DNA from 3 places in the Azospirillum terrae genome. Region 3 is predicted to be linked to each of the others. Evidence: predicted binding sites of a transcription regulator. Region 3 holds the regulator's gene; each other region holds the start of a gene.

Region 1 (9,677 bases), on a different contig from region 3:
GGGATGGATGTCGATGGCCGTCACCGCGCGCGACAGATAGGACAGGAACCGCGCCGGCCAGCGCGCCCCGCGCGTCCACAGCGCGTGAGACAGCCGGTGCGCCATCAGCGCGTGGACGCCGGGGTAGCAGGTCAGCACGTCCCAGACGTTGCGCGCCGCCGGGTCGCGGCCGAACACGCAGGTCACGTCCTCCTTCAGGAGGCTGGCCAAGCCGGGCGCCGGTGCCGCTTCCGTGTCGGCGATCGCGGTCATGCCGGGAGGACCGTGCGGAAGGCGTGCAGTTCGTCCGGTGTCGGCGCGCGCTTGGCGCGGGTGGCGAGCGTGCGGACCATGGGCAGGATCGCGTGCGCCTCGGCATCCTCCAGCGAGACGCCGAGCCGCGCGTAGGCCAGCTTCACCGCGGCGGTGCCGGAGTGCTTGCCCAGCACGATGCTGTGCTCGCGCCCGACCTCGGCCGGGTCGAAGTTCTGGTAGGTCTGGCGGTCGCGCAGCAGCCCATCCACGTGGATGCCGGCCTCATGCGTGAAGACCGCCGAGCCGACGATGGACTTGTTGACCGCCACCGGCCGGTTGGACGCCGCCTCGACCAGCGCCGAGATGGCGCCGAAGGCGCGCGTGTCGACGCCGGTGTCGCGGCCGTACAGCACCTTCAGCGCCATGACGACCTCTTCCATGGGCGCGTTGCCGGCGCGCTCGCCCAGGCCGTTGACGGTGGTGTTGACGTGCGTCGCACCTCCCTGCACCGCGGCCAGCGAGTTCGCCGTCGCCAGACCCAGATCGTCGTGGCTGTGGATCTCGATCTCCAGATCGGTGGCGGCGCGCAGCCGGGCGATGCAGGCGTGGGTCTGGAACGGGTCGAGCACGCCCAGCGTGTCGGCGAAGCGGAAGCGCCGGGCACCGGCGTGCTGCGCGGTGGTCGCCGCGCGGATCAGGAAGTCCATGTCGGCGCGCGAGGAGTCCTCGCCGCCCAGGCTGACGTCCACACCGGCGTCGCAGGCCATGCGGATCGTGCGGTCGATCTGGCCCAGAGCCCACTCGCGCGAGCGGCGCAGCTTCTTGGTGATGTGGATGTCGGAGACCGGCATGGACAGGTTGAGGAAGTCCACGTGGCAGGACAGCGCCGCCTCCAGGTCGGCGTCGGTCATCCGGCACCAGACCATCAGCCGGGCCTTCAGGCCGAGGGACGCCACGGCGCGGATGCCCTCGCGTTCCTCAGGCCCCATGGCGGGGATACCGATCTCCAGCTCCGGCACGCCGGCCGCGTCGAGCGACCGGGCGATGGCGATCTTCTCGTCGAGCGTGAAGGCGACACCGGCGGTCTGCTCGCCGTCGCGCAACGTGGTGTCGTTGATGGTGACGAAACCGGGCTTCAGCATCGGCAGGTCCCCCAATCGAATGTTACGCGTAGGTCGGTGCGAACTCTTTCGGTGCGGCCCCGGCACCGGCCCAATAGGGCGACAGCTTGCGCAGCCGCTCGATGATGCCGGGCACCACCGCGATCACCGCGTCGATCTCCGCTTCCGTCGTCTCGCGCGACAGCGAGAAGCGCGTGGCGCCGTGGGCGGCCGTATACGGCACACCCATGGCCCGCATGACGTGGCTGGGCTCCAGCGAACCCGACGTGCAGGCCGAGCCCGACGACGCGGCGATGCCGTGCTCGTTCAGCAGCAGCAGGATCGCCTCGCCCTCGATGTACTCGAAGGCGATGTTGCAGGTGTTGGGCAGGCGGTTGTCCGGGTTGCCGGTGACGAAGCAGCTCGGTACCGCGGCGAGGATCGCCTGTTCCAGCTTGTCGCGCAGCGCTTTCACGCGGGTGTTCTCGTCCTGCATGTGGACGAGCGCCGCCTGCGACGCCGCACCCAGCCCGACGATGGCCGGCGCGTTCTCGGTGCCGGCGCGGCGCGAGCGCTCCTGATGGCCGCCGCGCAGCATCGGGCGGAAGCGCAGGCCGCGCTTGACGTAGAGCGCGCCAATGCCCTTGGGGGCGTGCAGCTTGTGGCCGGACAGCGACAGCATGTCCACCGCGCTGTCGGCGAGCTTCATCGGGATCTTGCCGACCGCCTGCACCGCGTCGGTGTGGAAGATCGCCCCCACCGCCTTGGCCATCTTCGCCAGTTCCTCGATGGGGAAGATCGTCCCCGTCTCGTTGTTGGCCCACATGATGGAGACGATGGCAGTGTTCTCGTTCAGCGCCTTGCCGTAGGCGTCCATGTCCAGGTTGCCCTTGCCGTCCACGCCGATGCGGTGGACGGTGTAGCCGCGCTTCTTCTCCAGGTACTCGCACAGCGACAGGACGGCGGGATGCTCGACCACGCTGGTGACGATCTCGCGCTTCTTCGGGTAGGCCTCGATGGCGGAGAGGATGGCGGTGTTGTCGCTTTCCGTGCCGCCCGAGGTGAAGACTATCTCGCTGCCGTGCCCGGCGCCCAGGAGCGCCTGCACCTGCTGGCGCGCCCACTCGATCTTGCCGCCGACCGCGGCGCCGAAGCCGTGCATGGACGAGGGGTTGCCGAACTGCTCGGTGAACAGCGGCAGCATCTCGGCCAGCACCTCGGGATCGACGCGGGTGGTGGCGTTGTTGTCCAGATAGATGCCTGTCATGGATCAGGCCCCCGCCGGCATGAGGGAGGCCGGCTTGACGCGGACGAACTCGCCCAGCTTCTCGACCAGCTTCATCTGCAAGCCCATCATGGTGCCCGAGGACTGCGAGCAACCGGAGCAGGCGCCGGAAAGGCGCACGTAGACGTCCTTGCCGTCGATGTCGACCAGCTCCACGTCGCCGCCGTCCTTCTGGATCTGCGGGCGCATCTCCTCGATGGCGGTCATGATCGCCTGCATGCGCTGCACGTTGGTCATCTTGGGCGCCGGGGCAGCCGGCTGGTCCTTGGTTTGAATTGGGGCCTTCAGCGGCAGGATGGCGTCGAGGCCGACGGTGCCGGGGGCGTGCGGCTTGGCCGGCGTCAGCGCGCCGGTCTTGGCGAGCACCGTCTCCAGCACCTCCTCGATCTTCTCGTGGCAGGTCTGGCAGGAGCCGCCGGCCTTGGTGTAGTGCGTCACCTCTTCCAGCGTGGTTAGGCCGTTGACGGAGACGGCGCGCTCGATCATGGCGGCGTCGACGCCGAAGCACTTGCAGACCAACTCGCCTTCCTCGTGGTCGTCGACCCAGTCCTCGCCCTTGTAGGCGGCGATGGCGGCGCGCAGCGCCTCCGCACCCATGACCGAGCAGTGCATCTTCTCCGGCGGCAGACCGCCGAGGTAGTCGGCGATGTCGCGGTTGGTGAGCACCAGGGCCTCATCGACGGTCTTGCCGATGATCATCTCGGTCAGCGCCGAGGAGGACGCGATGGCCGAGCCGCAACCGAAGGTCTGGAAGCGGGCGTCCTCGATCACCTGGGTTGCGGGGTTGACGTTCAGCATCAGCTTCAGCGCGTCGCCGCAGGTGATGGAGCCGACCTCGCCCACCGCGTTGGCGCCGTCGAGGATTCCGGCGTTCTTCGGATTGAAGAAGTGTTCCTTGACCTTGTCGGTGTAGTTCCACATGGCGGCCTGCCTTTCCGATCCGAATTCAGTGCGTGCCCAGCTAGTGGGTGGAGGAGCCGCAGCCCGACGCGGTGCTGGTCGAGCAGGAGCCGACGGAGAACGACTTGCCGCACCCGCAGCTCGTCGCCTTCGGGTTGTCGAACTTGAAGCCCGAGCCTTCGATGCCTTCGACGAAGTCGACGACGACGCCGTCGAGCAGCGGGGCGCTGCCGGGATCGACGAAGACGCGCACGTCGCCGAACTCCAGCACCGAATCGTCGTCCGCCGCGTCGGCTTCCAAGCCCATCTGGTACTTGAGGCCGGCGCAACCGCCGTCGGTCACCGCGATGCGCAAGCCGCGCGCCTGCGGTCCGGCCGTTCCCAGAACCCGCTCCAACGTGGCCACCGCCGTCTGCGTGAGGGTCACCATGTCTTCGTCTCCTTCATCGGCTCGTGAGCCTGTCCGATAGGGATGAAGCACGTGGCGTGCCAAGTGGTAAGTTGTTGATTTTAAGGCTTTGTCGTGTTTTTCGGGCTGACGCCTTTGCGACACGTGTCGGGTTTGCGACAGCGACAAAGCGGGTGGGGCGGACGACACGCACGCCTCAACAACCGTCATCCCCGCGAAGGCGGGGATCCATGACTCCGCACCGGGTGCTGGTCCCGGAGAAGGCTGGATCCCCGCCTTCGCGGGGATGACGGAAGAAAAAAGCCATCAATAAAAAGATGCGGGAGGGGAAGCAGGGTTTCGGCCTGAATCGTGCTTCCCCACCCACCTCCAAGCCCCCCGGGGAGAGTGAAGAGGGGCTGGGCTCGTTATGCCGCGAGCGGCAGATTGGTGATGCAATTCTTCGAGCAGACCTTCGAGCAGCTCTCGCAGCCGACGCAGTTGCCGGCGGTCTTGACGCTCATGACCTTCTTCTCGGCCTCGTCGTCGAAGGCGTCGACGATGTCGCCGTCCTCGGTGATGCCGATCAGTTCCAGCACGTCGCGGCCGCAGACCTTGAAGCAACGGCCGCAGCCGATGCACTGCTTCTGGTCGATGCTCTCGACGAACTTGGGCGTCCAGGGAGTCCCGCCGCGGGTCTGGCCGGTAACGAATTCGCTCATAGTCCCATGCTCCTTTATTCGGTCTCCAGCGCCTTCAGCGCGGCACGTTTCTCGGCCAGAAGCCGGTAGGCTTCGTAGGTTTCCTGCGCCACGTCGGGGATGCGCTCCCACATGACCGGCAGTTCCTCGGAGAGGTCGTGCAGGTCCATCTTCTTCGCCGTGGCGCGGGCGTTGAGCTTCTTGATCTCGTCTTTCAGGGTGGCGGCGTCGGACATGCGGCGCCCCTCACATCTGCGCCACGTCGGGGTGGGCCTCGATCAGTTCCACCGCCTCGCGCACCAGCTTGGCGCCATCGGCCGTCAGCTTCTCCAGCGACGGGAAGCCGAAGCGGTGCACGTCGCGCAGCGTCTTCGACACCACCACCAGACGCCCGCAGAGCAGCACGATGCGGCCGAAGCCCTCGTGGCTCATCTTCATCATGGTCGAGCCCATGACGCCGGTCATCTTTTCGATGGTGATGCCCACGGCCTTGTAGAACAGCTCGAGGCGCCACAGCGTGTCCGGGTCCGGGTCGCCGATGATCGGGATGGCGGCGCGCGCCTCCCTGTCGAGGATGAAGGGCGACAGGATCACGTCGTCGCTCTTGCCTTCCCAGGCGCCGTAGGTGTCCTCGGCGCGGAACAGCAGGACCAGCGTCTTGAGGAACGCGCCCTCGATGTCTTCCGTAACGGCGGTGTCGGACATGCTCAATCCTCTTCGTCTTCGGCAAAGGCAAGCGCCGGCACCTGGCCCATGGCCTTGCGCAGCCAGGGCGGCGGGTTGCCGTTGATGGTCTCGACCAGCCGGTCGAGCTGGCTGATGATGGAGACCGTCGGCTCCACCTTCACCGGATGGATCTTCTTCGCCACGATGCGCGCCGCGGCCGAGGCGCCGATCGCCGACAGGTAGACGATGGCGCAGTCGCCGATCGCCTCGATCTTCGGGATCAGCTTGTCCTCGTTGCCGTCCTCGAACATCGAGCCGCCGAACTGGCAGGTTTCCACCAGCCGGTAGCCGTCGTTGGCCACCTCGTAGATCGCGATGTTCTTGGCCCAGCCAAAATGCGCGTCCACGTGCTGCATGTCCTGGGTGCAGAACGCCACCTTCATAGACCCTCCTCGGGGACGCTTGGTCCCGCTCTCGTCGCTCGGGTTGCTGTCGATCACCCTCAGGCGGCGCTGCATCCGCATCCGCCGCCTCCCTGACAGGCGTGCTCTTCCGTTGCGTGGTGCTCCGTCTCCTGCGTGAGGAAGCGGTTGCCCATGTCGAAGATCAGGTCGCGCGTGCCGCGGTAGCCGACGCTGACCTTGAGCCCGGCGCCCAGCCGGTCGAACTGCGGCAGGCCCATGCGGAACAACTCGACTTGCGCGCGCGCCGCGCCCTGCCGGCCGTGCGAGTTCGACACGATCAGGTCGCAGCCGCGCGCCAGCGCTTCCACGTCGGCGTGGTCGCCGACCATTACGGTTCCGGCGCGCACCTTTTCCAGCACCGGCGCCTGGGTGGGCGACACCGCCCCCACCACCTCGACGCCCATGTCGTTGAGGAAACCGGTCACCGCGAACAGCAGGTCGGGCTCCAGAGCGGCCACCACGCGCTTGCGCGAGAAGTAGAAGTGCCCGTCCAGCATGGCGTCCACCAGACTCTCGCGCTGGCGGCGCAGGCGAGACGGCACCGGGCGGCCGGACAACTCGGCCAGCGCCTTGATGAAGCGGTCGGTCGCTTCCAGCCCGGTCAGCCGGTCGAAGAACAGCGTCCGCACGTCGGTCTTCAATTCCAGCGCGGCGGCGGCGGTGCGCAGCTGCTCGCCGATGACCAGCGTCGCCTCCGACTGGCCCATGACGCGGACCTGCTCGACGGTGGTGCCGCCCAGCGAGGTGGGCGTGAAGTCGTCGGGCTGGCGGCCGGACATGGACAGCGACAGGTCGGGCAGGATGATCGCCGTCAGCCCGAAACTCTCGAGCAGGTCGCGGATCTCCTCCACGTCGCCCGGCGTCAGGTGGCAGCCGGCCAGCACGTTGACCTGACCCTTGACCGTCGAGCGCGAGGGCTCGGCAAACGATTCGACGATGCCGGTGACCGCGGCGGCGAAGCCGTCCTCGAAGCCGCCCGTGAAGTCCGGCGTGTTGACAAACACCAGATTGAGGTCGGCGAGGTTCGGGTTGCGCTGGCGGAAGGTCTTGAGGTGCCCTTGCAGGTCCTCGCCCTTGGTCTCGGTGACGCCGGTGGTGCAGACGCCGATCAGGCCGGGCTTCATGCGCTCGTCGATGTTCTTGAGCGCTTCTTCCAGGTTCTCGTAGCCGCCGAGGATGGTCGAGACCTGATCCATGGCGGTCGTCTGCAACGGGATCGCCTCGCGGAAGTGGCGGACCAGCAGGACGAGGCCGAAGGCGGTGCAGCCCTGGCTGCCGTGGAACAGCGGCAGCGAGCGGTCCATGCCCAAAAAGGCGAGCGCCGCGCCGATGGGTTGGCTCATCTTCAGCGGGTTGGTGGCGACGGGCTTGGCCGAGGTGGGGATGCGGCTGATGTGCGTCATGGTCTCACACCTCCCACGGTGCCGGAGCGCGGACCTGCCGCCAGATCGGGCTGGACAGCGTCTTGTCGATTTCCTCGCACAGCGTGACGATGCCGTCGTAGCCGGCGTAGGGGTGGTGGCGCTCCTGGTTGATGTCGAGCCAGGGAACCTTGGCCTTCAGCGAGATGAACTGGCTGCGCCCGCCCGACAGCATGATGTCGGCTTCCGAATCGCGCAGCATGCGGTACATCTCGCGTGGCTTCAGGTCGTCCCACATGTGGAACTCCTCGCCCTTCTTCTTGCGGATGCGCTCCTTGTCCTCGGCGGTGGACTTCTTGGTGGAGGTGCCGGCGATGGTCAGCCCGGCCTCTTCCAGCGCGGTCACCATGGACCAGCTCTTCACACCGCCGGTGAACAGCAGCACCCGCTTGCCCTGGAAGCGCGGGCGGTAGGCTTCAAGGCGGCGCTGCACGCGCGCCTCTTCGCGGGCGATGACGCCCTCGGCGCGGTCCATCAGCTCGGGCTCGGCGCCGCGCTCGACCAGCATGCGGGTCATGGTGCGCAGAGTGTCGGACATGTCCGAGACGCCGTAGAACGAGCCCTCGAAATAGGGCATTCCCCAGCGTTCCTGCATCTTGCGGCCGACGTTCACCAGCGCCTGCGAGCACACCACCATGGTGACGCGGGCGCGGTGGGCGCGGGCGACCTCATGGTACTTGGCGTCGCCGGAGATGTTGGACAGCAGGCGGATGCCGATCTCGTCGAGCAGCGGCTTCACCTGCCACAACTCGCCGGCGAGGTTGTACTCGCCGATCACGCAGACGTCGGTGGGGGTGGTGAAGGCCGGTTCCTGAGTGCCGATCACTTGGTCGAGCAGCGTCTCGCCGGCCAGCTTGTTGCCGAGGTTCTTCGAACCGACGAAGCCCGGCACGTTGACCGGGATCACCGGCAGGCCGAACTTCGCGGCGGCGTGCTTGCAGACCGCCTCGATGTCGTCGCCGATCATCGCCGGCACACAGGTCTGGTAGACGAAGATTGCGGGCGGCTTGTGCTCCTGCACGACCTGTTTGATGGCCTTGTAGAGCTTCTTCTCGCCGCCGTGGATGATGTCCAGCTCGGACAGGTCGGTGGTGAGGCCGGTGCGGTAGAGCTGCGAATGCGAGGACCGCGTGCCGCGGTTGTCCCAGCCGTTGCCCAGGCAGGCAATCGGCCCGTGCACGAGGTGCGCGGCGTCGGCGATGGGCTGCAGCGCGATCATCGCGCCGTCATAGGCGCAGCCGCCGGCGGCCGCGCCGGGCTTCAGCGCCTTGGAGCAGCCCTTCTTGCGCTCCTTGTCGGTCTTCCCCTGGTTGGTCGCGCAACCGGGCTCGTTGAAGACCTCTTGGATCTTTTCCTGGAGCATGTCCGTCTCCCGCCTGCATCGATCACGGCTTTCGCCATGAGCTTATGCAGGGGGTGTGCCACAGGTTATGTTATTGATATCGCAGCGATGTCGGGAATGGCGGGGCTGTTCGATACCTGACAATCCCCAGGCTTTGTCGGATGTCGCACACGGACGGCAACCTTGACGAACCACGCCCCGACCCGGCAAAGGACGGTCGTCCGTCGTCACGACTGCCGAAAAGGGGGCTCCGCAGCATGGGTGTATCGGCATCGTTCGGCGAGGTCGTCAACACGCCGTGGTTCCTCACCATCGATCTGATGGGAACGGTCGCCTTCGCGCTGTCGGGCATCACCATCGCGCGGTCCGAGCGCTATTCGATCTTCGGCGCCCTGATGCTGGCGTGGCTGCCGGCGCTGGGCGGCGGCCTGATCATGGACCTGATCGCCGGCCGCAACCCACCGGGCATCCTGGCCCAGCCGTCTTATACCGGCGGCGCTTGATCGCTTCCATCGAGCGCCGCCGGTAAAACCCGACAGATCAATGCGATAGCATTGATTGAAAGGGTGATACGGACGACGCCTTCAGGCGCCGGCCGTATTACATGTACGCGATCCTCATCACGGTGTTCGTCGTGCGCGGCTTCCTGTGGCTCGTCGACCGGGCACGCGGGCGCTGGCTGTTCTTCTTCGACCTCGTCCATCTCTACGTATTGGTGGCGCGCCGGCTGAAGCCGACGACGCTCCTGGTGGTGTTCGACGCCATCGGGTTGGCCAGCTTCACGGTGACCGGCGTGTTCACGGCGATCCAGTTCAACTGCCATCCGCTGGAGCTGTGGGGGCCGGCCTTCGCGATGATGAACGCCAGCCTGGGCGCCATCCTGCGCGACGTCGTTCGCGCCGATGCGCACAACCCGATCCTCAAGGGCTCGATCTACGCGGAGATCGCCGTGGTCGGCGGGCTGCTGCTGTCGCTGTTCGTGCAGGCAGCGCCGGCCTGGGCGTTGGGATACGGGGTGGTGGCGACGCTGGTCGCGTTGCCGACCGTGCGCCTGCTGCTCTACCGTTGCGACGCGCGGGCGCCGATGTTTTGAGGGTGCTTGGCTTCGAGGTGGGCGAAGACCTCGTCCCCGTCGATACCCAAGCCACTGCGCAGTTCGTCGCGCCCCTTTTGCAA
Region 2 (9,677 bases), on a different contig from region 3:
CGGAGAGCAGGCCGCGCACCGCCGCCGTGACCGGCGCGTCGATGGTGCCGGCGTAGCGCGCGTAGCTGGCGAGCGCCAGGAACACCCGCTCGGCGTGATCGACGCCGGGGAACGGGAAGCGCAGGATGCGCAGGAAGGCGTGCTCGGCGCGGTAATCCGGGTGCTCGGCCCAGGCAACGTCGCTGAGCAGACAGGCGGCGTGGCGCAGGCGCTGGCCCAGCGCGTCCTCACCGGCGAACAGGCCGGCGGTCCACGGTACCAGCAGCGACGGGTCGCCGAAGCGGCAGAAGCGCTGCCCCCAGTCGGCGCAGGCGCTGAGCAGCGGGTCTTCCTGCCGAAGCTCGGGCGGCAGCAGCGAGAACAGATGCCCCTCGCGCAGCCCATAGGCGGAGAACACCACGTTGGACGGCGCCGCCGCCTTCAGCAGCCGCTCCAGCACCAGCGCCGCGTAGGGCAGCGTGTCGCCACGCCGCCGCGAGCCGGCCAGCTTGGTCAGCGACGAGGTGCTCTGGCGCGCCACCAGATCGGCGAACTGCCGGATCTCACCGGCCGCCACCGTGTAGTGGTGGATGATGTGCAGCGGGTGCTTGGCCTGCTCCATGTGCAACTTGGCCAGCGCTCGCCAACTGCCGCCCACCGGGTAGAAGGTCCGCCCCTTCGCCTCGCCCAGCCAGGGCAGGGTTTCCAGATGCTGGTCGATGGCCTTCACCAGGGCGCCGCGGCTCTCGCCCGCCTCCATGAGACGCAACGGACCGAGCGGCAGCGTCACTTGCCGGCCGAGCACGTGGCCGGCGACGTTGACCAGTTCCAGGCTGCCGCCGCCTAGGTCGCCGACCAGCCCGTCCGCCTCCGGCGTGCCGGACAGCACGCCGTGCGCGGCCAGTTGCGCCTCTTCCTCGCCGCTGACGACGCGCACGGTCAGGCCGGTGGCCTGTTCGACCGCGCGCACGAAGGCCGGACCGTCGCTGGCGTCACGCACAGCGGCGGTCGCCAGCACGTCCACCCGCGGCACCCGCATGCCCAGCGCGATCTGCCGGAAGCGCGGCAAGTGATCCAGCGCGGCGCGTACGCCCTCGGGGTTCAGCCGGCCGCTTTTCTCGACGCCGCGGCCCAGGCCGCACAGCACCTTCTCGTTGAAGATCGGCATCGGCGAGCGCTTCAGCCCGTCATAGACGACCAGACGGATCGAGTTCGACCCGATGTCGATGACGGCGATGGTCTCGGGACGGGTGAGCGTCCGCCGGTCTTCAGCCTGTTCCGCAGGCATGTCAGGACACCGTCTTCAGTTTGAGGCGCGGCGGCGTGCGCTTGCTGTTCAGCGCCGACCCGCGGCCGGACAGGCTGGGGTTGGTCATGAAGTACGTGTGAGCGCTGAAGGCGTCCGGCCCTGCCTTGATGCGGTTATAGACGCCGTCGGGGCCGAGCAGCCAGCTGTTCGTCTCGTCCTTGAAGTTGGCGACCATGATCTGGTCGAGCACCTGCTCGTGCACGGTGGGGTTCTCGATGGGGACCAGAGTCTCGATGCGGCGGTCGAGGTTGCGCGGCATCCAGTCGGCCGAGGAAATGAAGATCTTGGCGTGCGGGCTGGGCAGCGCGTGGCCGTTGCCGAAACATACGACGCGCCCGTGCTCCAGGAAGCGCCCGACGATGGAGCGCACGCGAATGTTCTCCGACAGGCCCTTGATGCCCGGCCGCAGGCAGCAGATGCCGCGGATCACCATGTCCACCTGCACGCCGGCCTGGGACGCCTGATACAGCTTGTCGATGATCTCCGGGTCGACCAGCGAGTTGAGCTTCACCCAGATGTGCGCCGGCTTTTTGGCCCGCGCGTTGGCGATTTCGGCGTTGATCAGCTCGACCAGCCGCGGGCGCAGCGTGATCGGCGCGATGGCGATCTTTTCCAGGTGCTTGGGCGTGGCGTAGCCGGTCATGAAGTTGAACATGACCGCCGCGTCGTGGCACAGCGCCGGGTCGCAGGTGAAGAAGGACTGGTCGGTGTACACTTTGGCCGTGATCGGATGGTAGTTGCCGGTCCCGAAGTGCACGTAGCTGCGCAGCGCTTTGTTCTCGCGCCGCACCACCAGCGAGGTCTTGGCGTGCGTCTTCAGGTCCACGAAGCCGTAAACCACCTGGGCGCCCGCGCGTTCCAGATCGCGCGCCCAGCGGATGTTGGCCTCCTCGTCGAATCGGGCCTTCAGTTCGACCAGCGCGGTCACCGACTTGCCAGCCTCCGCCGCCTCGATCAGCGCGGCGACGATGGGTGAATCCTTGGACGTGCGGTACAGCGTCTGCTTGATCGCCACCACCTGCGGGTCGCGCGCCGCCTGACGGACAAACTGCACCACCACCTCGAAGCTCTCGTACGGGTGATGGACGACGATGTCCTTGTGGCGGATGGCGGCGAAGCAGTCGCCGCCGAAATCGCGGATGCGCTCGGGGAAGCGGGCGTTGAACGGGCGGAAAACAAGGTCCGGCCGCTCGTCAACGATGAGCTGCTTGGTGTCCACCAGCCCGATCAGCCCGTCCAGCACGAACACGTCGTCGTTGGACACGCCCAGCTCGGCGCGCAGGAACTCACGCAGGTCCGCGGCCATGCCGGCGTCTACGGCGAGCCGGATCACGCTGCCGCGGCGGCGGCGCTTCAGCGCGGATTCGAAGGTGCGGACCAGATCTTCCGCCTCTTCCTCGATTTCCATTTCGCTGTCGCGCAGGATGCGGAAGACGCCGTGCGCCTTGACCTGGAACGGAGGGAACAGCTGGTCGATGAAGGTGAGCACCACCTTCTCCAGCTGAATGAAACGGATGTCCGAGCCCGGCAGCCGGATGAAGCGGTCAAGCTGCGCCGGCAGCGGCACCAGCGCATCCAGGTGCGTGCCCTTGACCAGATCGTTCAGCTGCAGCCCCAGAGAAAAGCCGAGGTTCGGGATGAACGGGAACGGGTGCGCCGGGTCCACCGCGATGGGCGTCAGGATCGGGAAGATGTCGTCGAGGAACTTGCCCTCCAGCCACGCGCGCTCGCCGTCCGACAGCTCCTCGGGCTCGACCACCGTGATGCCGTTCTCGCGCAACTCCTTGTTGAGGTGGCGCCACGCCCCCTGCTGCTCGCGCATCAGCTCGATGATGCGCTGGTTGACGGCGGCGAGCTGCTGGGCCGGGGTCAGGTTCTCCGGGCTGGGCTGCTTGACGCCAGCCGCCACCTGCCCCTTCAGGCCGGCCACGCGCACCATGTAGAACTCGTCAAGGTTGCTGGCCGAGATCGACAGGAAGCGCAGCCGCTCCAGCAGCGGGTGGGTGGGGTTGGACGCCTCCTCCAGGACGCGCTGGTTGAAGGCCAGCCACGACAGCTCGCGGTTTATGAAGCGCTCGGGCGAGTCCTGCTCAATCTGGATTTCGTCGATCTGCTGGACGTCGGACACGGTGGCCTCGCTAAGATCCTGGAGGGGACGGGACGGAAATAGGCGTACAGCCTAAACCATCTAGGTTACGATTTGGCGAAACGGCAGCCTTGTCCAGCGAAAACCCCCTACCCGGAGTGCCCGCACCATGAAGACGCTGTGCCTGATGCGCCACGCCAAGTCCGGGTGGGACAATCCGTCGCTGCCCGACCACGACCGCCCGCTGACGTCGCGCGGCGTGGAAGCGGCCGGGCGGGTCGGCCGCCACCTTAAGCAGCAGGGCATTCACCCGGATCTCATCCTCTGCTCGACCGCGCGCCGGGCGGCGGAAACGCTGGCGTTGGTGCTGAACGAGCTGGGCCGCGGCGTGCCGGTTGAGCACGACCGGGGGCTGTATCTGGTCGGCGCCCCGGCGCTTCTGGGCCGATTGCGCGCCGCGCCCGATTCGGTGGGGACACTGATGATGGTCGGCCACAACCCGGACATGCACCACCTCGCCCAACATCTGGCCGGTCGCGGCGATGCGGCGGCGTTGCGGGCCGTCGCCGAGAAATTTTCCACCGGCGCCTGCGCCATCCTGACCTTCCCGGTGGACCATTGGCGCGACGTGGAGCCCGGCATCGGCACCCTGTTGGAGTACGTGCGGCCACGCGCGCTGGTGTGATCGGCTACCTTGGGGTATTCCAAGGCCACCCGTCCCGGCACCTGAGGTTTCCCCAGCATTGGCCACCGCCCCGCTTCCCGCATCCCCGGCCAGCGCCATGGCCCATGAGGTGGAGCTGAAACTCCACGTCCACCCCGACGACCTCGCCCGGCTCGCGGCGCTGCCGGCCCTGAGGGCGCGGGCGGAAGGGGAAACGGTGAGCGGCCGGCTGCGCACGGTGTATTTCGACACGCCCGACCTGCGGCTATTCGCCCGCGGCATCGCGCTTCGCCTGCGCCACGACGGGGCGCGGCGGGTGCAGGGGCTGAAGACCGTGCAGGCCGACCCGCAGGGCGACGCCGCCGCGGTCGCCGTGCGGCGCGAATGGGAATGGCCGGTCGAAGGCGACGCGCCGGACTTCGAGCGTCTCGACACCGAGGGCGCCGGCGCGCTGGTGCCGCTGGACGCGCGCGGCGACCTGATGCCGATCTTCGCCACCGACTTCACCCGCACCGCCGTGCTGGTCCGCCTGGACGCGCAGACCAGCGTCGAGGTGGCCATCGACGACGGCACCGTCGCCGCCGGCCGCAGCGACGAGCGGATCAGCGAGATCGAACTGGAGCTGAAATCCGGCCGCATCGGCCGGCTGTTCGCCCTGGCGCAGGAAATCCACCGCGTCGTACCGCTGCGCATCGGCATCGAGAGCAAGGCCGAGTTGGGCTACCGCCTCGTCAGCGGCCGACCGCCGATGCCGGTGCTGACCGAGCCGCCGGCCCTGTCGCCGCTCAGCACGGTGGCCGAGGCGTTCCGCCATGTCATGCGGCAGGGGTTGCGCCAATTGCTGGCGAACGAGCCCTGCGTCCTGGCCGGGGGCGACGCCGAGGGGCTGCACCAGATCCGCGTTGCCTTGCGCCGCCTACGCACCGCGCTGGCGCTGTTCGGTCCGGTGATCGCCTCAGTCGAGACGAAGCACCTGGACCGTGAGATCCGCCGGCTGTCCAAACGGCTGCGGTCCCCCGCCGAGCAGGCCGACGCGGCGTTGCGCGAGCCGCGCTGCACGGCGCTGATCCTGGCGTTGGGCGTCTGGCTGGAGGAAGGGCACTGGCACGCCGACGCCGACACGGCAGGACGGGCGTTGCTCGACCGACCGATGGCGGACCTCGCCGGCCCGTGGCTGGCGGCGCTGCACGCCAAGGCGCGCAAGGCGGATCTCGACCGTCCCAAACGCCTGCGCCGCCGCCTGCGCACGCTGCGCACGGCGGTGGAGTTCTTCCGCGGCCTCTACCTGCCCGCAACGGTGCGGCCGTATGGAGCGTCGTTGGAGGCGTTGCTGGAGACGCTGGACGCGGCGCGCAACGCCAAGGCGGCGAACCCTCTGAAGCGGCGCGCCGACCAACGGGCCAAGGCCCTACCGGACCGGCTGGATGCGTTCCGTGGGACGGCGGTGTTCTGGAACACGTAGGCGCCGATGTCGGGCGGCGCCCATGCCTTCAGCCCAGGAATTCCTGCCCGGCCATCACCTTGAAGCGCGACCAGACCTTCTTGAACTGGACGGGGTCGACGGGCTTCAGCAGATAGTCGTCGGCCCCGTGCGTCTTGGCCTGCCGCACGGCGTCCGGCGTGGCGTCGGCGGTGCACATGACGACGTAGGCGTTCTTGCGCCGGCTCTTGATCTCGCGCAGCAGATCCAGGCCGTTGATGGCGGGCATGTGCACGTCCAGAAAGACGATGTCGAAATAGCTGCGCCCGAAGACGCCTCCCGCCTCCTGGCCGTCCTTGGCAGTCACCATCCGGTGCGGTGTGCCAAGGATCTCCAGACCGCGCTTGAGCATCGCCAGCATGGTCGGCGAATCGTCGGCGGCAAGCACCGACACCGGCCGTCTGGTCCGCGCCCGGTAGGAATCGGCGATTCGCTGCATGGCCTCCTGGGTGATCGGCTTGGTGACGAAGTCCACGGCGCCCAGCGCCGTCGCCGACGCCTTGATCGCCGGGTCCTCGCTGCCCGAAACTATCACCACGAAGGCGTCGCGGTCGTAGCCGCGGATCGCCTGGAGCACCCCCAGCCCGTCCACCACCGGCATGGCGACGTCGAGCAGGGCGATGTCGCAGCGCCGCTCCCGGTAGGCAGCGATGGCCTCGCCGCCATCTTCCGCCTCGACGAACTCGGCACGGTAGGCGTTCTTGGGGAAGCTGGCACGGATCAGCGCGCGCATGGTCCGCGAATCGTCGGCCAGTAGGATACGCACCGGTTGCACTGTCACGACGCCCCCGCCTCCATCTCCGCCAGCACCCCGCGCACCAGCGGCACGGTCACCGGCCGCTGCTTGGCGAGCGACGCCCGGTCCACCGCCGCCACCACCCGGCGCGCCGCGTCCAGCGAGCGCTCCATCCGCGTCAGCAGGTAGCCGATCACCTCCTGGCTGGGGATCAGCTGGCGGTCGGAGAACAGCTTGACCAGCACCGCAGCCAGCAGCGCCTCGTCCGGCGCGTCCACCCCGACGGCCGGTGCGCCCTTGATGCGCGAACGCAGGTCCGGCAGCTTCACCCGCCAGCGCGACGGCGCCTTGCGCGCCAGCAGCAGCAGGTGCCCGCCCGCGTCGCGGGCGAGGTTGTAGAGGTGGAACAGCGCCTGCTCCCGTCCCGGCTTGCCGGCGACCGCCTCGGCGTCGTCCACGACCACGGCGTGCGTGGCACCGATCAGCGCCGGCAGGTCGGCGGTCTCCAGCGCCGAGCCGAGGATCTGTGGCGCCCGGCTCCGCGCGCGCCAGACCTGGCCGAGGTGCGTCTTGCCGCAGCCCGGCGGCCCCCAGACGGTCAGCGCCGGAGCCGGCCACGCCGGCCAGCGGTCGAGCCACGCCACGGCGTCGGCGTTGCTGGGCGCCACCAGGAAGTCCTCGCCGCCCATGGCCGGGCGGAAGCCCAGGTCGAGGGGAAGTTGCTGCGCGGGGGCGCTCATGGGCTATCCACCGCGCCGTTGTAATAGTCGCTGGCGAGGTAGCGGCCGAGCGCGAATCGGGTCAGCACGCCGATCACCGCCGCCACGGGCACCGCCAGCAGCACGCCGACGAAGCCGAACAGGCTGCCGCCGGCCAGAAGGGCGAACATCACCCACACCGGGTGCAGCCCAACCTTGTCGCCGACCAGCTTGGGCGTCAGCACGTTGCCCTCGATCATCTGGCCGATGACGAAGATCGCCACCACCAGCCCGACCCGCCACAGATCGTCGAATTGCAAAAGCGCCAGCCCCGTCGAGGTGACGAAGCCGAACAGCGTGCCGACGAAGGGAATGAACGACAGCACGCCCGCCAGCAGCCCGACCACCAGCCCGAAATTCAGCCCCGCCGCCGACAGCCCCACCGCGTAGAACACCCCCAGCACCAGACACACCAGAGCTTGCCCGCGCACGAATCCGGCCAGCGTGCGATCCACCTCGCGGGCCTGGGTGCGGATGGTGTCCAGATGCTGGCGCGGCGCCCAGCCGTCCACCGCGGCCACCAGCTTGTCCCAGTCGCGCAGCAGGTAGAAGGCGACCACCGGCGTGATGAACAGCACCGAGAACACGTCGAACAGCGCCAGCCCGCCCGACAGGATGCCGCGCAGCACCCGGCCGATCCAGCCCACCGCCTCGCCCGCGTACTGGCCGGCGGCGCCGCGCAGGCGCTCCACGTCCTCCGGCGACAGGCGGTGCACCAGCCGGTCGAGCGCCGGCAGCACCCGCTCGCGCACCACCTGGGCGTAGTGCGGCAGCGTGTCGATCAGCAGACTCGCCTGCCCCTGCACGAGCGGCAGCAGCAGCAGCGCGACGCTGACCACCACCAGCAGGAAGGCCAACAGCACCAGCACCACGCCGGCCCAGCGCGGCAGGCCCATCCGCTCGGTGCGATCGACCATGGGGTCGAGGAAATAGGCGATGGCCAGCCCGACCACGAACGGCAGCAGCATGCCGGCCAGCAGCCACAGCGCAGCTACGAACAGCACGAGCCCGATCAGCCAGAAACGGAGGTGGCGGGGCTGGCTCACCGCAGCCCCCCGGTGCGGTTGAACAGGATGCCGCCGCGCCCGATGTAGGCCAGCCCCGACGCCGCCGTGGTGAAGGCGCACAGCCACACCATCAGCGTCACGAGGTCATAGCCGTAGAAGACCGGCGGGGCGAAGTCGAGCCCGTGCGGCGCCAGCACCGCCACCGGCAGCACCAGTTGCACCGCGGTGTTGAGCTTGCTGATGCCCAAGGGCTGCATCGCCAGCGACTCCTTCAGCGTGTAGAGCAGCATGACGCCGCCGACGATCATACAATCGCGGAACACCACCAGGATGACCAGCCACAGCGGCAACTGCCCGACATAGCCCAGCGCCACGTAGACGCTGACCAGCAGCACCTTGTCGGCGATGGGGTCGAGGTAGGCGCCCAGCGCCGTGCGGGCGCGGAACATGCGCGCGATGGCGCCGTCCAGCGCGTCCGACGCGCCGGCCGCCATGAACAGCCAGAACGCCCAGCCCAGTTGCCCGGACAGGATCAGGTAGACGGCCAGCGGCGCGCTCAGCAGCCGGCACAGGCTGATGGTGTTGGGGATGCTCACGCGCGTCCCCTCCCGTTGTCTCGCACGGTCTGGATCAATAACCGAGGCCCGGCGCCGGACGTGCCGGAACCGTCCCGAGCGTGCGCGGCGGCGCGCCCATGACGACACCCGGCTCGCCGGCCGGCGGCACCCCGCCATAGGCCGGTGCCGAGGGAGCGGGAATCGGCGCGGCCGGCAGCGGAGCCGCCGCCTGGGTGGCACCGGCCCCCTTGGGCAACGCCCGCAGCTCCAGCGCCGGGGCTGGTGTGATGCCCGAATCCATGCGCGGCGCCGAAGGGGTCAGCCCGAGGTCGCTGCGCGCCAGCATCTGGCGCAGGCGCTCGACGTCACCGCGGTAGGTCAGCGCGACCAGCGCTTCGACCCGGCTCAGCGCCAGCAGATCGACGCGGCTGACCGCCTGCACGGTCGCCAGCCGCTTGCGGGTCTCGATCCAGTCCTCCAGACGGCCGATGGGAACGGCCACGGCGACGCTCTGTTCGCCGCCGGTGACCGCCGTGTTGTCGCGCTTCCACGCCTCGTCCAACGCCGCCGAGACGAAGCTCACCGCGCGGGCCAGCACATCGGCGGGCCGGTCGCTGGCGTCCGGGCGGACGGTGATCGTCTGCGGCTGTCCGCGCGTGCCGTCCAGCCCGTAGCGCGTCACCTCAACCGCCAGGGGCTGGCCCGGATTGGGCTCGCCGGACGCCGTCAGCTCGGTGCGCGCGACGATGACGCCGTTGGCGCTGTAGCGCCGGGCGATGGTGGCCAGCGCGTCGGCCTTGCCGTTCACTGCGTCGTCGGCGCCGATGGCCTGGATGTCGTCCATCTCGCCCTCCGGCACCACCAGCGGCACCAGCGAACTGCCGCGCTCGCGCGCTTCCCACGCCTCGCGCCAGCGCGTGCGGTCCTCCCACAGGATCGGCTTGCCGTCGACCACGGTGACCGGCAGCACGACGAGGGGCTGGCTCGGCGGCTCGACGTAGGAGGCGCCCGCCCCGCCCAACTGCTCGCGCACCGCCTGCGGGCGGAAGCGCACGGTCAGCGAGCCGACGTAGCGCGAGGCCGACACCTTCTCGTCGTCGA
Region 3 (9,677 bases):
GCGTGTGCGCCAGGTAGGGGAAGTCGTACTCCGCCCGCACCACCTTTGCGGCCTTGGCCAGCGCGCCGTCCGCGTCGCCGTCCTTCCACGCCGGAACGCCGGGAGTCTGGGCGAGCGCCCGGTAGATATCCGACAGCGTGGCGGAGTCGCGCAGTTCGGCGCCGCTCTGGTCCCAGGTCACCTCCAGCGCCTCACGGCCCTTCTTCGCCGCCCAGAATCCGGTGGCAAGCACGGCGACGCCGCGCGGGATCTGCACCACGTCCACCACGCCCGGCACCTTTTTCGCCTCGGCGGCGTCGAAGCCCGTCGCCTTGGCGCCGAAGACCGGCGGGCGCTCGACCAGCGCCACCAGCGCGCCGGGCAGCGTGTAGTCCATGGCGTAGACCGCCTTGCCGGTCGTCTTCTCCACGGAGTCGAGTCGCGGAATGCGCTGGCCGACCAGCGTGAAGTCCTTGGGGTCCTTCAGCTTGGGATCGGTGGGCGGGGTGACCTTGGACGCGGCCTCGGCCAGTTCGCCGAAGCTGGCGGTGCGGTTGCCGCCACGATGCGCGACGACGCCCTTGGCGACGGTGATGTCCGCCGCCGGAACGCCCCATGTCTCGGCCGCCGCCTGCACCAGCATGGCGCGCGCCGCAGCCCCGGCCTTGCGCAGCTGTTCCCAAGAGTTGGCGACGCTGCTCGACCCGCCGGTGCCCTGCGCCGGTCCCCACAGCAGGTTGTTGTAGAGCAGCGGGTCGGCCGGCGCGTGCTCGGCGCGCATCTGCGCCCAGTCGGCGTCCAGCTCCTCGGCGACGATGGTGGTCAGGCCGGTGAAGGTGCCCTGTCCCATCTCCAGGTGCTTGACCAGCACGGTGACGCTGTTGTCGGGCGCGATGCGGATGAAGGCGTTGGGGCGGAAGGTGCCGTCCTGAACCGCGGCCTGGGCGAACTTCAGCCCGCGGCCGGGCCACTGGAAGCCGACGATGAGGCCGGTCGCGGCGGCGGCCTTGAGCACGTCGCGGCGGCTGGCGCGCGGCAATGCGAAGCGGAATCCGGGTTGCATCTCAGGCCTCCAGCGTCTTGGCCGCGGCGTGGATGGCGGCGCGGATGCGGTGGTAGGTGGCGCAGCGGCACAGGTTGCCTTGCATGGCCGCGTCGATGTCCTCGTCCGAAGGCTTCGGCGTGTTGGTCAACAGCGCCACCGCCGACATGATCTGCCCGGACTGGCAATAGCCGCACTGGACGACGTCCAGGCGCTGCCACGCGGCCTGCACCGCTTGGGCGACCTTGCCCTGCACGCCCTCGATGGTGGTGACGGCGCGGTTGGCGGCCTGGGAGACGGGGGTGGAGCAGGAGCGCACCGGCTCCCCCTCGATGTGGACGGTGCAGGCGCCGCACAGCGCTTCCCCGCAGCCGAACTTGGTGCCGGTGAGGCCGGCGGCCTCGCGGATCGCCCACAGCAGCGGCATGTCCGGGTCGACGTCCAGGGTCACGCTGCGGCCGTTGAGCATGAGGCTGATGGCCATGATCCCTCCTCATGGATGCGTGTCGTGCCCTCTTGCGGGGGGCTTTGGGAGAAAGGGGGAAGTGAACGCCTTGCGGCGGCGGTAATCAATCCCGCCGAAAGGGGGGGATGGAAACTCCGCGACGTGTCGTTTCTGTCCCGCCGGGATAAAAAATTGACCGAATCGTGCTCTCGCAGTGCAACGCGGGCTGGCAGGTTGTGAATTCCGCCGCTAACATCGCCCTCCCCAAGAGCCGGCACCCCCAACAGAACCGGCCCGGCGTCAGACCTCCGAGGATCGCAAACCCCATGGCCGAGACCGACAACAAGCGCGTCACCGACGAAGAAGCCCTGCTGATGCACGCCAGCGGCCGTCCGGGCAAGCTGGAAATCACCGCCACCAAGCCGCTGACCACGCAGCGCGATCTGGCGCTGGCCTATTCGCCGGGTGTCGCCGCGCCGTGCCTGCGCATCGCCGAAGACCCGTCGCTGGCCTACGACTACACGGCCAAGGGCAACATCGTGGCGATCATCTCCAACGGCACGGCGGTGCTCGGCCTGGGCGACCTGGGTGCGCTGGCCGGCAAGCCGGTGATGGAGGGCAAGGCGGTCCTCTTCAAGCGCTTCGCCGACGTGGACGGCATCGACCTGGAGGTCGACACCAAGAACGTGGACGAGTTCATCAACTGCGTGCGCTTCCTCGGCCCCAGCTTCGGCGGCATCAACCTGGAAGACATCAAGGCGCCGGACTGCTTCGTCATCGAAGAGCGCCTGCGCGAGATCATGGATATCCCGGTCTTCCACGACGACCAGCACGGCACCGCCATCATCGCCGCCGCCGGCCTGATCAACGCCTGCGACATCACCGGGCGCACTCTGAGCGACGTCAAGATGGTGGTGAACGGCGCCGGTGCGGCGGGCATCGCCTGCGCCCAGCTGTTCTGCGACCTGGGCGTGCCGCGCGCGAACATCATGCTGTGCGACACCAAGGGCGTCGTCTACCGCGGCCGAACCGAGGGCATGAACCAGTGGAAGTCGTCCTTCGCCGTCGACACCGACAAGCGCACGCTTGAGGAGGCGGTCGCCGGCTCCGACGTGTTCGTCGGCCTGTCGGCCAAGGGGGCGATGACGCAGGCGATGGTCAAGACCATGGCCGACAAGCCGATCATCTTCGCGCTCGCCAACCCCGACCCGGAGATCACCCCGGAGGAAGCCAAGGCGGTGCGCCCCGACGCCATCGTCGCCACCGGCCGCTCCGACTACCCGAACCAGGTCAACAACGTCCTGGGCTTCCCGTACATCTTCCGCGGCGCGCTGGACGTGCGCGCCTCGACCATCAACGAGGCGATGAAGCTCGCCGCCGCCAACGCGCTGGCCGCCCTGGCGCGCGAGGACGTGCCGGACGAGGTGGACGCCGCCTACTCCGGCCGGCGGCTGCGCTACGGCCCGGACTACATCATCCCCGTGCCCTTCGACCCGCGCCTGATCGTCACCGTGCCGTGCGCCGTGGCGCAGGCCGCCATGGAAAGCGGCGTGGCGCGCAAGCCCATCGTCGACATGGCCGGCTACCGCAACACGCTGCGCACCCGCCTCGACCCGACCGCCGACTCGCTGGAGCTGATCCTCGAAAAGGTGCGCACCAACCCCAGGCGCGTCGTCTTCGCCGAGGGGGAGGAGGAGCGGGCGATCCGCGCCGCGCTGGCCTTCAAGGCGGCCGGCTACGGCACGCCGGTGCTGATCGGCCGCGAGGAGGTCATCAAGGAGCGTCTCGCCGCCATGGGCCAGCACGCGGTGGCCGAGCTGGAGATCCACAACGCCCGGCTCTCCGACGCCAACCGCCGCTACTCGGAATTCCTGTACCGCCGCTTGCAGCGCAAGGGCGTGCTGCTGCGCGACTGCCAGCGCATGGTGAACCAGGACCGCAACGTCTTCGCCTCGTTGATGGTGGCGCAGGGCGACGCGCACGCCGTGGTGACCGGCCTGACCCGCACCTTCCCGGTCTGCTTCGAGGAGGTCAGCCGCGTGTTCGACCCGAAGCCGGGCGAGCTGGTGTTCGGCCTGACCGTCCTGGTCAACCGGACGCGCACGGTGTTCATCGCCGACACCACGGTGAACGAGGTGCCGGACAGCGAGACGCTGGCCGACATCGCCATCCAGGCTGCCGCCAAGGCGCGCCAGATGGGGCACGAGCCGCGGGTGGCGCTGCTGTCCTACTCCAACTTCGGGCAGAACCGGCACGGCGAGAACGTCAAGCGCGTGCAGGACGCGGTGGCGATCCTCGATTCCCGCAACGTGGATTTCGAGTACGACGGCGAGATGTCGGCCGACGTGGCGCTGGATCACGAGCTGATGAAGCGCGTCTACCCGTTCTGCCGCCTGTCGGGACCGGCCAACGTTCTGGTGATGCCGGCGCTGCACGCCGCCAACATCTCGGCCAAGCTGTTGCAGAAGATGACGCGCGGCACGGTGTTCGGCCCGCTGCTGATCGGCATGGACAAGCCGGTGCAGATCGTCACGATGGGCGCCACGGTGAACGACATGGTCACCATGGCGGCGCTCGCGGCGCACGACTCGCTGCCGTGGTGAGGTAAGGGTGCGGGGGCTGCGAGGCCCCCGCGCTCCCATGAATCTTTTATGTCGGTCGCGCCGACGCCGCCGTGATGGTGTACTGGTAACGCCATGACCAGCAAGCCGCCGCTGCCGCTCCGCTCCCTCGCATCCGCCGCGCTGGTGGTGGTGCCGCTTGCCGTCTGGCTGGTGGTCGAGGCGCTGTCCGGCGTGACGCTCCCTGCGCTCGGAGTGATCGCGCTGCTCGCCGCCGTGGCCGGCGCGGTGCTGCTGCGGCGCCAGCACCGCCGTGACCTCACCGCCATCGCCGACAGCGTCCAGCACGGCACCGAGGACGAGGAGGAGGCCGCCTCCCCCGCCGCCCGCGACCTCGCCGCGGCGATCTCCCGGTTCCGCACCACGCTGCGCGACGACGCCGAGCGGGCGCACGCCCAGCTCGAAGCCGACGAGGCCATTCTGGAGGCGCTGCACGACCCGCTGGTGCTGGTGGATTCCGAGCGTCAGGTGGCGCGCGCCAACGCCGCCGCGCGCGAGCTGTTCGGCGACAAGGTGGCGGGCCGCGACCTCGCGGCAAGCCTGCGCAATCCGACCGTGCTGGAGGCGGTGGACGCGGTGCTGGGCGGCGGCGCCTCGCGCATCGTCGAGTTCAGCCAGCCGGTCCCGGTCGAGCGCATGTTCGAGGTGCGCGTCAAGCCGTTCCAGCGCCGCGCCCCCGGCTCCGCCCGCATGGCGATCCTGACGCTGCACGACATCACGACGCTCCGCCGGTCCGAGCAGATGCGCGCCGACTTCATCGCCAACGCCAGCCACGAGCTGCGCACGCCGCTCTCCTCGCTGCTGGGCTTCATCGAGACGCTGCGCGGCCCGGCGCGCGACGATCTGGAGGCGCACGAACGCTTCCTCGGCATCATGCACGACCAGGCCAGCCGCATGACCCGGCTGGTCAACGATCTGCTGTCGCTGTCGCGCATCGAACTGGACGAGCACATGCCCCCGGACGGCCGGGTGGATGTGCCGGCCTGCGTGCGGCGGGTGATCGATTCGCTGGAGCTGAAGGCCGCCGCCCGCCGCATCGCGCTGCGTCTGGAGGCGCCCGACGACCTGCCCGCCGCGGTCGGCGACGAGGACCAGCTGACCCAGGTGTTCCAGAACCTGATCAGCAACGCCATCAAGTACACCCGCGAGCACACCGACGTGACGGTCACCGTCGCGCTGTCCACCGCAGCCACCGCCGGCTCGGTGCTGCCGCTGCACGCGCGCCGCGCGCCGCTGGGGCCGACGCTGGTGGTGACGGTGGCCGACCGCGGCGACGGCATCGCCCGCACCCACCTGCCCCGCCTGACCGAGCGCTTCTACCGGGTGGACGCCGCGCGCTCGCGCGCCATGGGCGGGACGGGGCTGGGGCTGGCGATCGTCAAGCACATCGTCAACCGCCACCGCGGCCGCCTGACCATCGAAAGCGAGGTCGGCGTCGGCAGCACCTTCACCGTCTACCTCCCCGTGGCATCCGAAGCCGCCGTGCCGGCGAAGCGGCGGGCGGGGGATGCGGCGTAACGCCCGAAGCCGCCACGGGCATGACGGCGAGGTTACCGCTGTCACGAAACGGTCAAGAAACCGCAATAAACCGGTCGCCGTCTCCCGCTACCTTCCGGCCGTCCGCGATCAAGCGCGCGAAAGCACAGATCATGTCCGGTGAGCACATCGTCCGCTCCTTCGAGCAGGAGCTTCAGCGCGTCTCCAACCTCGTCGCCCAGATGGGCGGCGTGGCGGAGGCGCAGGTCGCCGCGGCGGTGAAGGCGGTCGCCAAGCGCGACATCGCCCTGGCCGCCCAGGTGACGCAGGCCGACCAGCGCCTCGACGCCTACGAGCGCGCCATCGACGCCGAGGCCTTCCGCCTGCTGGCGTTGCGCCAGCCCATGGCGGCGGATCTGCGCGAGATCGTCTCGGCGCTGAAGATATCCTCCGATCTGGAGCGCATCGGCGACTACGCCGCCAACATCGCCAAACGCTCGCTGGTGCTGGCGCAGGTGCCGGTGGTGCGGCCGGTGGTCGGCATCGCGCGCATGGGCACGCTGGTCGAGGGCATCCTCAAGGAGGTCCTCGATTCCTACACCGAGCGCGACGTCGCCAAGGCGGTCTCCGCCTGGGAGCGCGACGAGGAGTTGGACGACCTCTACACCAGCCTGTTCCGCGAAGTCCTCACCTACATGATGGAGGACCCGCGCAACATCACGCCGTGCACGCACCTGCTGTTCATGGCAAAGAACCTGGAGCGCATCGGCGACCACGCGACCAACGTGGCGGAAACCATTCACTTCCTGGTGGTGGGCGAGCCGCTGGCGGGCGAGCGCCCGAAGAGCGACACGTCCAGCGTCACCGTGATCGGGGCCGACGAGATCTTGCAGGAGATGGGGAACCTATGAATTCGGCGCTGAAGCCGCTCGTCCTGGTCGTCGAGGACGAAGCCGACATCGTCACCCTGCTGAAGTACAACCTCGAAAAGGAAGGCTTCCGCGTGGTCGCCGCCAGCGACGGCGAGGAGGCCCTGCTGCTGGCCGGCGAGCAGACGCCGCACATCGTGCTGCTGGACTGGATGCTGCCGCTGATGTCCGGGCTGGAGGTGTGCCGCCAGCTGCGCCGCAACCCCAAGACCCGCGACATCCCGATCATCATGCTGACCGCGCGCGGCGAGGAGGGCGACCGCGTGCGCGGCCTCAACTCCGGCGCCGACGACTACATGACCAAGCCCTTCTCGCCGACCGAGCTGGTGGCGCGCATGCGCGCGGTGCTGCGCCGGGCCGCCCCGGCGCTGAACGACGAGATGCTGCGCTTCGCCGACGTGGAAATGGACCTCGCCGCGCACCGCGTGCGCCGGCAGGGCCGCGACGTGCACCTCGGCCCCACCGAGTTCCGCCTGCTGCGCCACTTCCTCCAGCACCCCGGCCGCGTCTTTTCGCGCGAGCAGCTGCTGGACATGGTCTGGGGCCACGACGTGTACGTCGAGCCGCGGACCGTGGACGTGCACATCCGCCGCCTGCGCAAGGCGCTCAACGACGTGACCGAGGTGGACATCATCCGTACGGTCCGCTCGGCCGGCTATGCACTGGACGAGAAGACCGCCTAAATTAGGGGGAGGCTTTCCCTTTCCCCCGCAAGGCCGATGATCCGACTCTTCGTAGCGCTCGACTTCCCCGACGACGTTCGTGAACGGCTGGTGGGCTTGGGCGGCGGCGTGCCCGGCGCCCGCTGGAACGACGCCGCCAGCCTGCACCTGACGCTGCGCTTCATCGGCGAGGTACCGGGCGACACCGCCGCCGACATCGACGCCGCCCTGGCGGAGATCGAGGCGCCGGGCTTCGACCTCGTGCTGGATGGGGTGGGGATGTACGGCTCCAGCCGCCACGCGCGGGTGCTGTGGGCCGGGGTGGAGCGCAGCGAGCCGCTGGCGCATCTTCAGGGCAAGGTGGAATCGGCGCTGGTGCGCTGTGGCTTGGCCCCCGAGGAGCGCAAGTTCTCCCCGCACGTGACGCTGGCCCGGTTGCGGGACGCGCCCAAGGAGCGCATCGGGCGCTTTCTGGAGGAGCGCGGGCTGTTCCGCGCCGGGCCGATGCGCATCGACCACTTCACGCTCTACCGCAGCCTGCTCGGCAAGGGCGGTGCGGTGTACGAGGCGCTCAGGGAGTATCCGCTTTCCTGACGCCGTTTTCCTTTCATCGTCATGCCCGGCCTTGAGCCGGGCATCCACGCCGACGCGAGAACGGCCTTGAGGTGCCGTGGATGGCCGGGTCGAGCCCGGCCATGACGGAAAAGCGCCAACTCACGCCGACCGGGCGATCGACTTGATCGGCCCGCGCGGGTTGCCGGACATTTCGGCGATCTTGCGGTCCTGCTCTTCGATGAAGCCGCGGATCGGGCCATCGCCCTCCCCACCGTTCACCAGCGCGCTGGGGACCTTGCGGTTGGACGTGCGGGCGCCGTCTTCGTACAGGATGTCGAACAGCACGAAGCCGTTGTCGGCCGGCTGTTGTTTCTTGCGGGCCATGCTGGGCCTCCGGATTCAGGTGTTTTCGGGATCGCCGGCTTCGGCGTCGGGCTCGCCCGCGGGTTCGGTCCCATCCGGGTCGGCCTTGCGCCTGGCGGCTTCTTCTTCGCGCCGTTGCAGCTTTTCCTGCTTCTTCGCCTCTTTGGCGCGGTTGCGCTCGGCGCGCTGCTGGTTGTAGTTGGGCTTGAATGCCATGGGACGGCCTCCGGAACGCGGTCAAACGAAAAGGGGCACCGGACCGTCCGGTGCCCCCTTCACCAAAAACGCTCTCTGGCTCAGACGGCCTTGAGGTTCTCGGCCGAGGTCTTGCCGCGCTTCGGGTCGCGCTGTTCCTCGTAGGAAACCTTCTGACCCTCGTTGAGGCCGCGCATGCCGGCGCGCTCAACGGCGGAGATGTGGACGAAAACGTCCGGGCCGCCGTTGTCGGGCTGGATGAAACCATAACCCTTGGTGCCGTTGAACCACTTCACGGTGCCGACGGGCATCGCTGTCCTCCTATGATGCGGGTAGCACCCCACCACCGGCGGGGCGCATCATATCTGTATTCCAGGAATCGCAGCGGTCTCGTGCCCAGTGGGCTTAACAGGCCGAACGTCCGAAGCAGAATGACCGAAACAACGTGGGCCTCCCAGCCTGTGAATGCAAGGCCGATCCACCTAGCCTTCCGTCAGAGGGAACCTTCGGTCAGAGGGGCATACCCCGGATCATCCGCGGCAGGTCGCCGACCACGCCCATGGCGTGCCGCATCAGGAATCGCTTCATCGGCGGCAGGCGGTTGACCACCGCCATGCCCAGATCGCGCGCCAGCTTCACCGGGCCGATGTTGTTGGAGAACAGGTGCACCAGCCCGTCGCACACCGTGGCCAGCAGCACCGTGTCGAACCGCCGCCAGCGCTGATAGCGCGCCAGCACGCTCTCCCCGCCCACGTCCAGCCCCAGCCGGTAGGCGTCCACCACCACCTCGGCCAGCGCCGCCACGTCGCGCAGGCCCAGGTTCAACCCCTGGCCGGCAATGGGGTGGATGGCGTGCGCCGATTCCCCCACCAGCGCCAGCCGCGGCGCGACGAACTCATCGGCCAGCAGCACCGACAGCGGCCACGCCTCGCGCTTGGTCAGCAGCTCGATCTCACCCAGATAGTCGCCGGAGCGGCGGCGCAGCTCCTCGATGAACTCGGCGTCGGACAGGCCCAGGTAAATGGGCACCAGCGCCGTCTTCTCGCTCCACACGATGGACGAGCGGTTCTCCGTCATCGGCAGCACGGCGAACGGGCCGTTGGGCAGGAAATGCTCCACCGCCACGCCGCCGTGCGGCTCGGAATGGCGGATGGTGCAGATGATGGCGCTCTGGTCGTAGGCCCAGCGCCGCACCTTGATGCCGGCCCCCTCGCGCGCCATCGACGCGCGGCCATCGGCGCCCACCACCAGCCGCGCTTTGATGACCCGCCCATCGGCCAGCACCACGCGGGCTTGCGCCCGCTCGCGCTCCACCGCCACGGCCTGCGCCGGGGCGAGGTGGACGAGGCCGGGCAGTTCCTTCACGCGGGTGAACAGCGCGCGGCGGATGTCCTTGTTGTCGAGAATCCA

Evidence for each region. The regulator PhoB, encoded in region 3, activates phosphate uptake and scavenging genes when phosphate is short. The targets are predictions, from matches to a motif close to TNTCATAAAACTGTCA.
Region 1: ACSVDD_RS11925 (HesB/IscA family protein) is a predicted target of PhoB. The motif match lies at 4,074-4,089, and genes of this name have one in related genera.
Region 2: ACSVDD_RS00230 (RNA degradosome polyphosphate kinase) is a predicted target of PhoB. The motif match lies at 3,482-3,497, and genes of this name have one in related genera.

Annotation. Positions count from the first base shown of each region.
Region 1 covers NZ_JBPXMR010000003.1:420,268-429,944, forward strand. The annotation lists gene cysE (serine O-acetyltransferase) at 1-252, opposite strand, end outside; gene nifV (homocitrate synthase) at 249-1,376, opposite strand; gene nifS (cysteine desulfurase NifS) at 1,399-2,601, opposite strand; gene nifU (Fe-S cluster assembly protein NifU) at 2,605-3,540, opposite strand; gene ACSVDD_RS11925 (HesB/IscA family protein) at 3,581-3,949, opposite strand; gene fdxB (ferredoxin III, nif-specific) at 4,336-4,629, opposite strand; gene ACSVDD_RS11935 (CCE_0567 family metalloprotein) at 4,644-4,844, opposite strand; gene ACSVDD_RS11940 (NifX-associated nitrogen fixation protein) at 4,855-5,313, opposite strand; gene nifX (nitrogen fixation protein NifX) at 5,316-5,798, opposite strand; gene nifN (nitrogenase iron-molybdenum cofactor biosynthesis protein NifN) at 5,777-7,141, opposite strand; gene nifE (nitrogenase iron-molybdenum cofactor biosynthesis protein NifE) at 7,146-8,522, opposite strand; gene ACSVDD_RS11960 (trimeric intracellular cation channel family protein) at 8,759-9,004, shown strand; gene ACSVDD_RS11965 (TRIC cation channel family protein) at 9,106-9,594, shown strand.
Region 2 covers NZ_JBPXMR010000001.1:40,109-49,785, reverse strand. The annotation lists gene ACSVDD_RS00235 (Ppx/GppA phosphatase family protein) at 1-1,267, opposite strand, end outside; gene ACSVDD_RS00230 (RNA degradosome polyphosphate kinase) at 1,269-3,416, opposite strand; gene ACSVDD_RS00225 (SixA phosphatase family protein) at 3,544-4,059, shown strand; gene ACSVDD_RS00220 (CYTH and CHAD domain-containing protein) at 4,157-5,500, shown strand; gene ACSVDD_RS00215 (response regulator) at 5,529-6,299, opposite strand; gene ACSVDD_RS00210 (HdaA/DnaA family protein) at 6,296-6,994, opposite strand; gene ACSVDD_RS00205 (AI-2E family transporter) at 6,991-8,058, opposite strand; gene ACSVDD_RS00200 (CDP-alcohol phosphatidyltransferase family protein) at 8,055-8,615, opposite strand; gene ACSVDD_RS00195 (DUF2066 domain-containing protein) at 8,650-9,677, opposite strand, start outside.
Region 3 covers NZ_JBPXMR010000011.1:87,400-97,076, reverse strand. The annotation lists gene ACSVDD_RS23070 (xanthine dehydrogenase family protein molybdopterin-binding subunit) at 1-1,042, opposite strand, end outside; gene ACSVDD_RS23065 ((2Fe-2S)-binding protein) at 1,044-1,505, opposite strand; gene ACSVDD_RS23060 (NADP-dependent malic enzyme) at 1,793-4,069, shown strand; gene ACSVDD_RS23055 (ATP-binding protein) at 4,163-5,605, shown strand; gene phoU (phosphate signaling complex protein PhoU) at 5,737-6,474, shown strand; gene phoB (phosphate regulon transcriptional regulator PhoB) at 6,471-7,175, shown strand; gene thpR (RNA 2',3'-cyclic phosphodiesterase) at 7,212-7,748, shown strand; gene ACSVDD_RS23035 (hypothetical protein) at 7,869-8,093, opposite strand; gene ACSVDD_RS23030 (hypothetical protein) at 8,109-8,288, opposite strand; gene ACSVDD_RS23025 (cold-shock protein) at 8,369-8,578, opposite strand; gene ACSVDD_RS23020 (UbiH/UbiF/VisC/COQ6 family ubiquinone biosynthesis hydroxylase) at 8,778-9,677, opposite strand, start outside.